One region of the Sinorhizobium mexicanum genome, then DNA from elsewhere that is predicted to be linked to it. Evidence: predicted binding sites of a transcription regulator. Region 1 holds the regulator's gene; each other region holds the start of a gene.

Region 1 (3,275 bases):
ATGGCGCATTCCAGTGCTTCCGCACCCGAATTTGTGAAAAACACGCGGTCGGCGAAGGTCACCGCCGTCAGCCGGCGCGCCAGGCTTTCCTGGCCCGGAATTTCATAGAGGTTGGAAAGATGCCAGACCTTGTCCGCCTGCGCCTTCAGCGCCTCGACGAGGTGTGGGTGGGCATGGCCAAGCGAATTCACGGCAACGCCGGCGGCAAAATCGAGATAGCGCGAGCCGTCCTCGGCAATGAGCCAGGCGCCCTCGCCTCGCTCGAAACGCAACGGCGCGCGCATATAGGTGTCGTAGAGCGGCGTTGTTGCGGCCATGGCGAACTTCTCCTTGCGTCCTGTTGGCATCGGTATCGGGCGATCGCGTCCGATAAAAATCAAAAATGCCGCCTTTCGGCGGCGCAGGCACTATTCCCATTTCGCACCGCAATGTCAACAAAACCAAGGCTTGCCGCGAGCTTGAACGCGCGGATTCCGACGCGCGAAAAAACATGCCGCGGGGGCTTGCAAAAATGCAACGGCCAGCCAGCAAGTTGGGGAAAACTCCGAAATCGATTCGGCGCGATTCCCGCGACTCTTGCCACGGAGTCACCCTGCCAGTAGGTTAATATTCAATTACTAGACGCATGCGGCGGACCTAGTCACCAAAAGAGTTATCGCGTTGCAGCTCCGGAGTTTTTCCGGAGCTTGGTGATGGATTCTGCCATCCAACGCCGAGAACGGGGAGTGCAGAAATGAACTGGACTGACGAGCGGGTGGAGAAACTGAAGAAGCTGTGGTCCGAGGGCCTGAGCGCCAGCCAGATCGCGGCTCAACTGGGCGGCGTCAGCCGTAACGCCGTGATCGGCAAAGTTCACCGGCTGAGCCTGCCGGGCCGGGCCAAGGCGGGCGGCGCGACCACTGCCGCACGCCCGAAGCGCACCACGTCCGCCCCCCGGGCGCCGAACTATGCCGCGCGCGTCGCCACCCGCACCGTCACCCGCACCGCCGGCGCTACCGTCCTCAAGGAAGAGATCGAAGTCGATCTCGTCGCCGATCAGACCCTCGAACTCGCACCGAACGTCGTCGTCCCGATGTCCCGGCGCCTCGGCCTGACGGAGCTCACGGAGCGCACCTGCAAGTGGCCGATCGGCGACCCCCTGAAGGAGGAGTTCCATTTCTGCGGCAACGACTCGCCGGAATCGTCGCCCTATTGCAGCTATCACACGCGGCTCGCCTATCAGCCTTCCGCCGAGCGCCGCCGTATGCGCTGACCGGCCTCAAGCGAACGCAATTGAAAAAGGGGCGGTGACGCCCCTTTTTTTGATGCCTGCCGAGGAGGCCGCCGGCTTTCAGCTTTCAAGCGAATAGCCGGCACCGCGCACGGTGCGAATGACATCGGGCATGTTCGAGAAATTCAGCGCCTTGCGCAGACGGCCGACATGCACATCCACGGTGCGCTCGTCGACATAGATATCATGTCCCCAAACGCCGTCGAGAAGCTGCGAACGGGAGAAAACGCGCCCCGGCGAGGACATCAGGAACTCCAGCAGCCGGAACTCCGTCGGTCCGAGCCGGACTTCGCGGCTACGCCTGTGGACGCGGTGCGTCTCGCGATCGAGCTCGATGTCGCCGCAACGCAACAGCGTCGAAAGCACCTCGGGCTTGGCACGCCTGAGCATTGCCTTCACCCTCGCCATCAGTTCCGGCGTCGAAAACGGCTTGACGACATAGTCGTCCGCGCCGGTAGCGAGACCACGAACCCGCTCGCTTTCCTCGCCACGCGCGGTCAGCATGATGATCGGCAGACGCTCCGTTTCCGGCCTCTGCCGCAGCCGGCGGCAGAGTTCGATGCCGGAGACCCCGGGCAGCATCCAGTCGAGGATCAGGAGATCGGGCAACCGCTCCTGAAGCCGGATTTCAGCCTCGTCTCCACGCAAGATCGTATCGACGTCGAAACCTTCGGCCTCGAGATTGTAGCGTAGGAGAACGCTCAGCGCCTCCTCGTCCTCGACAACGGCTATCTTCGGCAACATTCGGTCATGCTCCTTCCCACGCGCGGGTGCCATCACGCCACCGCGACACTCTGTGGCCGCGAAAAATCGCGACCGGGACAAGATCAACGCATGCACCAGGGCATGCGGCTATCGGGCGCTCTAGCACTTTGATTTCCAGAGCATCTTATCCGCTTTCAACGATTCCTTTTGAAAGCGGGATGCTCTAGTCCGTCACTGAGCCCAGCGTCGACGTATTATCGTCCTTCGGCCGTTCGCCCTGCGGCTGGGCGCCCGTCGCCATGTAATAGATCGTTTCGGCAATGTTGGTCGCGTGGTCGCCGATACGCTCGATGTTCTTGGCGCAGAACAGAAGATGCGTGCACGGCGTGATGTTGCGCGGATCTTCCATCATATAGGTCAGCAGTTCGCGGAAAAGCGACGTATAGATCGCGTCGATCTCCTCGTCGCGCTCGCGGATGCTGTTCGCCTTTTCCGGCGAGCGAGAAGCGTAGACGTCGAGCACCTCCTTGAGCTGGACCAGGGCCAGCTCCGCCAGATGCTCCAGGCCCCGCGCAAGCTTGCGGGGGATGCCGGATCCGGCGACCGCGATCACGCGCTTGGCAGTGTTCTTGCCGAGATCGCCCACGCGTTCCAAATCGGCGGCGATACGGATCGACCCCATGATCTCGCGAAGATCCGAGGCCATTGGCTGACGCTTGGCGATGGTGACGATCGCCTTGTCACCGATCTGGCGCTCGGCATCGTCCAGCATCGCGTCGTCGGAAATCACCTTCTGCGCCAACGCCAGGTCGGAATTCACCAGCGCCCGGACGGAATCGGCCACCATCTGCTCGGCAAGGCCTCCCATTTCCGAGACGCGGCGCGTCAGATATTTGAGCTCGTCGTCAAAAGCCGACGTGATGTGTGTAGATGACATGTTTCGTTCCTCGAACTCGCAAACCGGTTGACCAGATCACTTCCTTGTTTCGTTGAAACATTGAAATGATCTAACTCTTTGAACTTACACAATTCCGGACGGAAAACCGTTTCACACTCTCCCTGGAATTGCTCTGTCGCCTGGCTTAGCCAAACCGACCCATAATGTAGTCCTGCGTGCGCTGGTCATCCGGATTGGTAAACATCTTGTCGGTATCGTTCTCCTCGACGAGATTGCCGAGGTGGAACATGGCGGTGCGCTGCGAGACGCGCGCGGCCTGCTGCATCGAGTGGGTCACGATGACGATCGTGAAGTTGGCGCGCAGCTCGTGAATGAGTTCCTCCACCTTGGCGGTGGCGATCG
Region 2 (3,275 bases), 1.7 Mb from region 1:
TGCGCGGTGCAGAGGTGATCGAGCGTTGGGCCGGGCTACGCCCCAGGGCGACCGGCCGCGAGCCGATCGTGGGACGCCATCCCGATTTCGACAATCTGTCCGTGCTGACCGGCGGCTTCAAAGTCAGTTTCGGCATGGCACATGCCCTGGCGCGCTTCGTGATCGACGAGATCATCGGGCGGCCGAGCATTGATCTTCCCGAGTCGTTTGCATGCGCGCACCACATCGCGGCGTTGCGGTAAGACCGAGCCGGGCAGACGGCGCCCCCCGCGTTACCCCATTGCTCGCCGTATGGTTTTTGACAGCAGGGACAGGAAGGCAGGGCGTGACGATGCCACGAGCTTCCAGGAGAGCACTGACGTCGCCAGCTGCCGCGGAAGCACCCCGACTGCAAGGAACCAGACGGCTTCGACGGCACGCCTGCGGATAGAGTAGTTCATGGCAAGACTGGCCGTTGCACCTGCTGCCGCCAGGCGCAGCCGCGAGTCGTCCCTGACCGGGTGCCGCGCCTCCTCGATGCACAGGGACGCAAGTCGCTCCTCGAGATGGGTCGGGTCACGCAGGGCGATACCGGGCCGCAACTGCGATCCGGTGGCCGCCGCCTCGGCGGAGAGGGCTTCGAGACGGCGGAAATCATGTTGCATGCGCCAGCGTGCCCGTTCGGCAAGTTTTTCGGCAAACAGCGAATGATTGGAACCATGCATGCGGTATGCCCCGAGGCAATCGTCGGTGGCCTGGACCTGGCCATGCAGCGGCGCCACGGTTGCAAGATAGCCATCGGCCCCTTGCCGGAATTTTCCCTCCGGCATCGGCATCACCGCTTCCAGGGCGGAACGGGCGAAGGCAAGGCCGCTGGTGACCGTCGTCTGATAACGACCACGCTGAAACAGTTTTGGCGTCACGTCGCCTGTGTCGAAGGGCTGTTCTGGCGGCGGGAAGACATCCATTACCTTTTCTTGTTGATCGACGAGATGGAGCCTGAACTGAAATTGAGCGGTTGAGACGTCCCATGCATTGACGACCTCGGATACGGCAGTCGGATAGAGATAGTCGTCGGCGTCCAGAAAGAACACGATATCGCCGGAGCTCGCGGCGAAACCGGTGTTGAAGGCGGCCGCGTGTCCGCCGTTTGCCGGACGCAGACACGCGCGGATCCTGTCGCCATACTTTCGAATGATGGCTGGCGATTCATCGGAAGAGGCATCGTCGACGACGATAACCTCGGTATGCGGGTGATCTTGAGCCAAGGCGCTGTCGACACAGCGCCTGAGAAAGTGCGCGTAGTTATAGTTGGTGATGATGATGGATACAGAAGTTTGGTCCAGCAAAGCCTGCCCTCGCTCTGATCCCCGCTTGTCGCTTCGGTACTCATGCCGAGTGTGAGTGGTCGGCGCCGGCATCTCGTCCGGAGACGATAAGGCATTCGCCCGCCAAGCAGGCGGCCGGTACCAACCTTTTAAAGGAAACCGCGGGTAGATTTCCTCCGGCGCAGCGGTGCTCGAAACGGCAGGTTGCTGCCTTGCACCATCGCGCGATTTTCGACGCTTCAGGGGAAGCGCTGCGGCGTAGTAACTGCACTTATTGTGTTGACAATAGGGCCTTGGCGAATCGTCGCGGGATCGCGATAGGCCTCTGCAGCGTTTCGACGCCGCGGATTTCCATGGCGCATCTTGCTTCGCATGACACGCGATTTCGGCGCGGTTCTGAGCCGCCAACTTCGTTAATCTGTCACGCAAATCACCTAATAGGCGGCCATCCACGGACTTCCGGAGCATGCGCCATGCGTTACGCCATTTGTTTCACCCCGCCTATGGGGGACCCGCTGTCGGCAGTGGCCGCCAGCTGGCTTGGGCGGAACGTTTATTCGGATGAGCCGACGGAACTGCCTTCCATTGCCGGATTGACGGTTTCCGAGATCGCCTTCCATACGGCAGCACCCCGCCGCTTCGGCTTTCATGCCATGATCATGGCGCCGTTCTGCCTCAACCCGGCGGCGGACGAAGCCGATCTGCTGAAGGCACTGATGCATTTCGCCAGCGCCGAAACGCCTTTCGAAATCGCGCGAATGGAGGTTGCTCGGTTCAGTCAGTGCTGGGGGCTGGTGCCGCAGGTACCGAGCCAGGAAATGCACCTGCTGGCCGCTCGTGTCGTGCAGACATTCGACAGGTTTCGCGCGCCGATAAGCGAGGACGAGATCGAACGGTGCGATCCGGACCGGCTGACGGCGCCGCAATTCAGCAACCTCCATCGCTGGGGCGATCCGTATGTGATGGACGAGTATCGCTTTCACATGAAGCTGACGGGCGCCTTGAATCCGGAAACCGCCCGGCGCATGGAAGCGCCCCTCAGGGAGCTTTTCGAGCCGTATCTGGAAAGGCCGCTGGCGATCGGCAGCCTTGCGCTCTTCATCGAGCAGGATCCGGGCGCGCCGATGCGGGTTCATTCGCAGCATCCGCTTGGCAAGATTTCCGCCCGGCTGCGCGACGGCACGGCGAAACGGCCGGCCGCCGAGAACCTCGCCGAGGGGCGCGTCGCCAGACCGATACCCTTCATCATGGCCTCCTTGCTCGCGGGCTGCTAGGCGCCGCTCGCAAACTCAATTTCATCTCGACAATCCGGTCCGCAGTGCTACCGTTCCGGAAAAATCGAAGGGTGATTTGATGGCAGGGACCTCCTATCCGCGCGATCTCATAGGCTATGGGCGGACGCCGCCGCAGGTGCGGTGGCCCGGCGATGCGCACATCGCCGTCCAATTCGTCCTGAACTACGAGGAAGGGGGCGAAAGCTGCATTCTCGATGGCGATCCGGCGTCCGAATGCCTGCTGTCGGAAATCGTCGGCGCGCAGCCCTGGCCGGGCCAGCGCAATCTCAACATGGAATCGATCTATGAATATGGCGCTCGCGCCGGCTTCTGGCGGCTGTGGCGCATGTTCACGAGCCGCGATGTCACGCTTACGGTCTATGGCGTCACGTCTGCGATGGCGCGCAACCCGGAGGCGGTTGCGGCGATGAAGGAGGCGGGCTGGGAGATCGCCAGCCACGGCCTGCGCTGGCTCGAATACAAGGACTTCCCGGAAGAGGTGGAGCGCGAGCATATTCGCGAGGTCGTCCGCCTGCATACGGAACTGACCGGCGAGCGGCCGCTCGGCATCTATCAGGGCAAGCCCTCGGTCAACACGCTGAAGCTCGTGCTGGAGGAGGGCGGTTTTCTCTATTCCTGCGATTCCTATGCGGACGAGCTTCCCTACTGGGTTCCTGGATTGGCCCCCGACAAG
Region 3 (3,275 bases), 780 kb from region 1:
CTCAAGGGTAAGGCCAAGAAGGTCGAAGTGACAGCGGAAAACATCGCCGACTACCTCGGTGTTGCGCGGTTCCGCCACGGTGAGGCCGAGCGGGACGATCAGGTCGGCGTGGTCACGGGACTGGCCTGGACCGAGGTCGGCGGCGAATTGCTGACGATCGAAGGTGTCATGATGCCCGGCAAGGGCCGCATGACGGTGACCGGCAACCTGCGTGACGTGATGAAGGAATCGATTTCGGCGGCCGCCTCCTATGTCCGTTCGCGTGCGATCGATTTCGGCATCGAGCCGCCGCTCTTCGACAAGCGCGACATCCACGTGCACTTGCCCGAGGGCGCTACGCCGAAGGACGGCCCGTCCGCGGGCGTTGCAATGGCAACGGCGATCGTCTCGGTGATGACCGGCATTCCGATCTCCAAGGACGTGGCGATGACCGGCGAGATCACCCTGCGCGGTCGCGTGCTGCCGATCGGTGGTCTGAAGGAGAAGCTGTTGGCGGCTCTGCGCGGCGGCATCAAGAAGGTGCTGATCCCCGAGGAGAACGCCAAGGATCTCGCCGAGATCCCGGACAATGTGAAGAACAACCTCGAAATCATCCCGGTTTCGCGGATGGGCGAGGTTCTCGAACATGCCCTGACGCGTCGGCCCGAACCGATCGAGTGGGACCCGGCGAACCAACCGTCGCCGGTCGCATCGGTCGATTCGCAGGACGAAGCAGGCGCTTCGATCGCCCACTGATCAAGTCCCGGAAGGGGCGGGGGACTGTGTCCCGCTTGCGCCCCTCGCCAGAAAAACAAGGAAGACCGGCACTTTGCCGGTCTTTTTTGTTGTAAAAACCCTTCGCAAGCCTTGCATTCCAAGGGATTAGGCGCAATTGGGAATGGCAAGACGTGGGCGATGCGCAAGCTGCCCCGGCTTAACAAGACAGTCGTTTCGAACCAATGAAAGGGGTGGAAACATGAACAAAAATGAGCTCGTGTCTGCGGTTGCTGAGAAGGCCGGACTTTCCAAGACCGATGCGTCTTCTGCAGTTGATGCAGTTTTCGAGACCATCCAGGCTGAACTGAAGAGCGGCGGCGATATCCGCCTCGTCGGTTTCGGCAACTTCTCCGTGACCCGTCGCGAAGCCTCGAAGGGCCGCAACCCGTCCACGGGCGCGGAAGTTGACATCCCGGCCCGCAACGTGCCGAAGTTCACGGCCGGCAAGGGCCTCAAGGACGCTGTCAACTAATCTGGTGTTTGCGGGTTCCAGAACCCCAGCGAACATCTCACTGCACCCTGTCTTGCCGTTTCCCTTGTGAGAACACAGGCAGCAGGGAGGTTCATGTTTCATCTGCCGCGGCGCCGCCTGATGGCGGAAGCAAGCAAGCAGATCAATTGAGGCCCGGTTCGCCCGGGCCTCTTTTCGTTTCTACCTCCGTGTCATTGAGCTGTTACACGACGGTTGCACAAGCCTCCCATCCGGCGCGTGAGACGATCGGGCGATTCCGGATGCCAACAGCGGCACAGGGCAGGGGCTATTTGCCCATGTGTCGCGACACGGAGGGACACGTGAAGACATTTTCAATCACCACAGCATTGGCGGCAGCGCTCGCCGCATCGACGGCATCAGCCGTCCATGCAGAACAGGTTTTCAACCGCGTCGCATCCTTTGCCGTCGCGGACAATCTGCCGGAAGGTGCGGATCGCAAAGCCGCGACCTCGGCCGAAATCATAACGGCAAGCGAGGATGGCAACACGCTCATCTATTCCGACAGCCCCGGAAAGCGCATCGGCTTCATCGACATCACCGATGCCAAGGCACCGAAGGCGGGCGGCATCGTATCGTTCGACGGCGAGCCGACGTCGGTTGCAGTCGCTGGCGCGAGGGCGCTTGTTGCCGTCAATACCCGCGAAAGCTTTACGAAGCCCTCGGGCCTCGTCGCTGTCGTCGACCTCGCGACGAAGAAGGTCGACACGACTTGCGACCTTGGCGGCCAGCCGGACTCGGTTGCGGTCAACAAGGACAAGACGCTTGCGGCCATCGCGATCGAGAACGAGCGTGACGAGGAAGTGAACGACGGGAAGATTCCGCAGATGCCGGCCGGCGATCTCGTCGTCCTGTCGCTGAAGGATGGCGTCCCGGATTGCTCGAGCATCAAGCATGTGGCGCTGACAAGTCTCGCCGACATAGCCGGCGAAGACCCGGAGCCGGAGTTCGTCGCCTTCAACAGCAAGGATGAAATCGCCCTGACGCTGCAGGAGAACAACCATATCGTCATCATCGACGGCAAGTCCGCCAGCGTAAAGACGCATTTCTCCGCAGGCACCGTCGATCTCAAGAACATCGACACCAAGCGTGATGGCGCCATCTCGTTCACCGGCGAGCAGGCCGGCGTAAAGCGGGAACCGGATGCCGTGAAGTGGCTCGATGACAGCCGTCTGGTCGTTGCCAACGAGGGCGACTACGAAGGCGGCGCGCGCGGCTTCACCATCTTCGATACGACCGGCAAGGTGCTGTTTGAATCCGGTGCAGCCTTCGAACATGCGATCGCGGCAATCGGCCACTACCCCGAGAAGCGGTCCTCGGCAAAGGGTGTCGAGCCGGAAGGCGTGGAACTGGCGCAATATGGCAAGGACAAGCTCTTCTTCGTGCTCACCGAGCGCGCCTCGATCGTCGGCGTCTACAAGGACACCGGCGGCGAACCGGAACTGCTGCAACTCCTGCCGTCCGGAATTGGACCCGAGGGCGCCGTTGCCATCCCGGGCCGCAATCTGTTTGCGACCGCCAACGAGACGGACCTCGTCGAGGAAGGCGGTGCGCGGGCACACGTGATGATCTATGAACGGAGGGAGGGCGAGCCGGCCTATCCGCAAATTCGCTCGGCTGAGAAGGATGGCCTGCCGATCGGTTTCGGGGCGCTCTCCGGCCTTGCGGCAGTTGCAGAGAAGCCAGGCTTCGTGCGCGCTGTCAGCGACTCGGTATTTTCGTCGCAACCGACGATCTTTACGATCGATGCCACGCAGAAGCCCGCTCTGATCACGGAAGCGCTGCGGATCACCCGCGATGGCGCTCCTGCCCAGAAGCTCGACATCGAAGGCGCTGCCAATGACGGCGAAGGCGGCTTCTGGCTCGCCTCCGAAGGCGATGCGGACAAGCTCTACAGCCATGCGCTCATCCACGTGAACAAGAAAGGCGAGATCAAGCAGGAGATCGTGATCCCGGCAGAGCTGCGTGCAAACGAGACCCGCTATGGCTTCGAGGGCATTGCGACGGTGGGCGAAGGCGACAGCCAAGT

Evidence for each region. Region 1 encodes PhoB, which activates phosphate uptake and scavenging genes when phosphate is short. Its sites were predicted from a motif close to TGTCATNNANCTGTCAT; they were not measured.
Region 2: the regulator PhoB is predicted to act here: its motif matches at 1,716-1,732, upstream of FKV68_RS15305 (DUF1045 domain-containing protein).
Region 3: the regulator PhoB is predicted to act here: its motif matches at 1,418-1,434, upstream of FKV68_RS06670 (esterase-like activity of phytase family protein).

What each region holds. Positions count from the first base shown of each region.
Region 1 covers NZ_CP041238.1:636,091-639,365, reverse strand. Annotated here, with positions in the region: gene FKV68_RS02985 (aspartate aminotransferase family protein) at 1-317, opposite strand, end outside; gene FKV68_RS02980 (GcrA family cell cycle regulator) at 734-1,252, shown strand; gene phoB (phosphate regulon transcriptional regulator PhoB) at 1,331-2,014, opposite strand; gene phoU (phosphate signaling complex protein PhoU) at 2,199-2,912, opposite strand; gene pstB (phosphate ABC transporter ATP-binding protein PstB) at 3,058-3,275, opposite strand, start outside.
Region 2 covers NZ_CP041238.1:3,232,553-3,235,827, reverse strand. Annotated here, with positions in the region: gene FKV68_RS15315 (NAD(P)/FAD-dependent oxidoreductase) at 1-242, shown strand, start outside; gene FKV68_RS15310 (glycosyltransferase family 2 protein) at 273-1,328, opposite strand; gene FKV68_RS15305 (DUF1045 domain-containing protein) at 1,781-2,581, shown strand; gene puuE (allantoinase PuuE) at 2,661-3,275, shown strand, end outside.
Region 3 covers NZ_CP041238.1:1,420,042-1,423,316, forward strand. Annotated here, with positions in the region: gene lon (endopeptidase La) at 1-735, shown strand, start outside; gene hupB (DNA-binding protein HupB) at 956-1,228, shown strand; gene FKV68_RS06670 (esterase-like activity of phytase family protein) at 1,549-3,275, shown strand, end outside.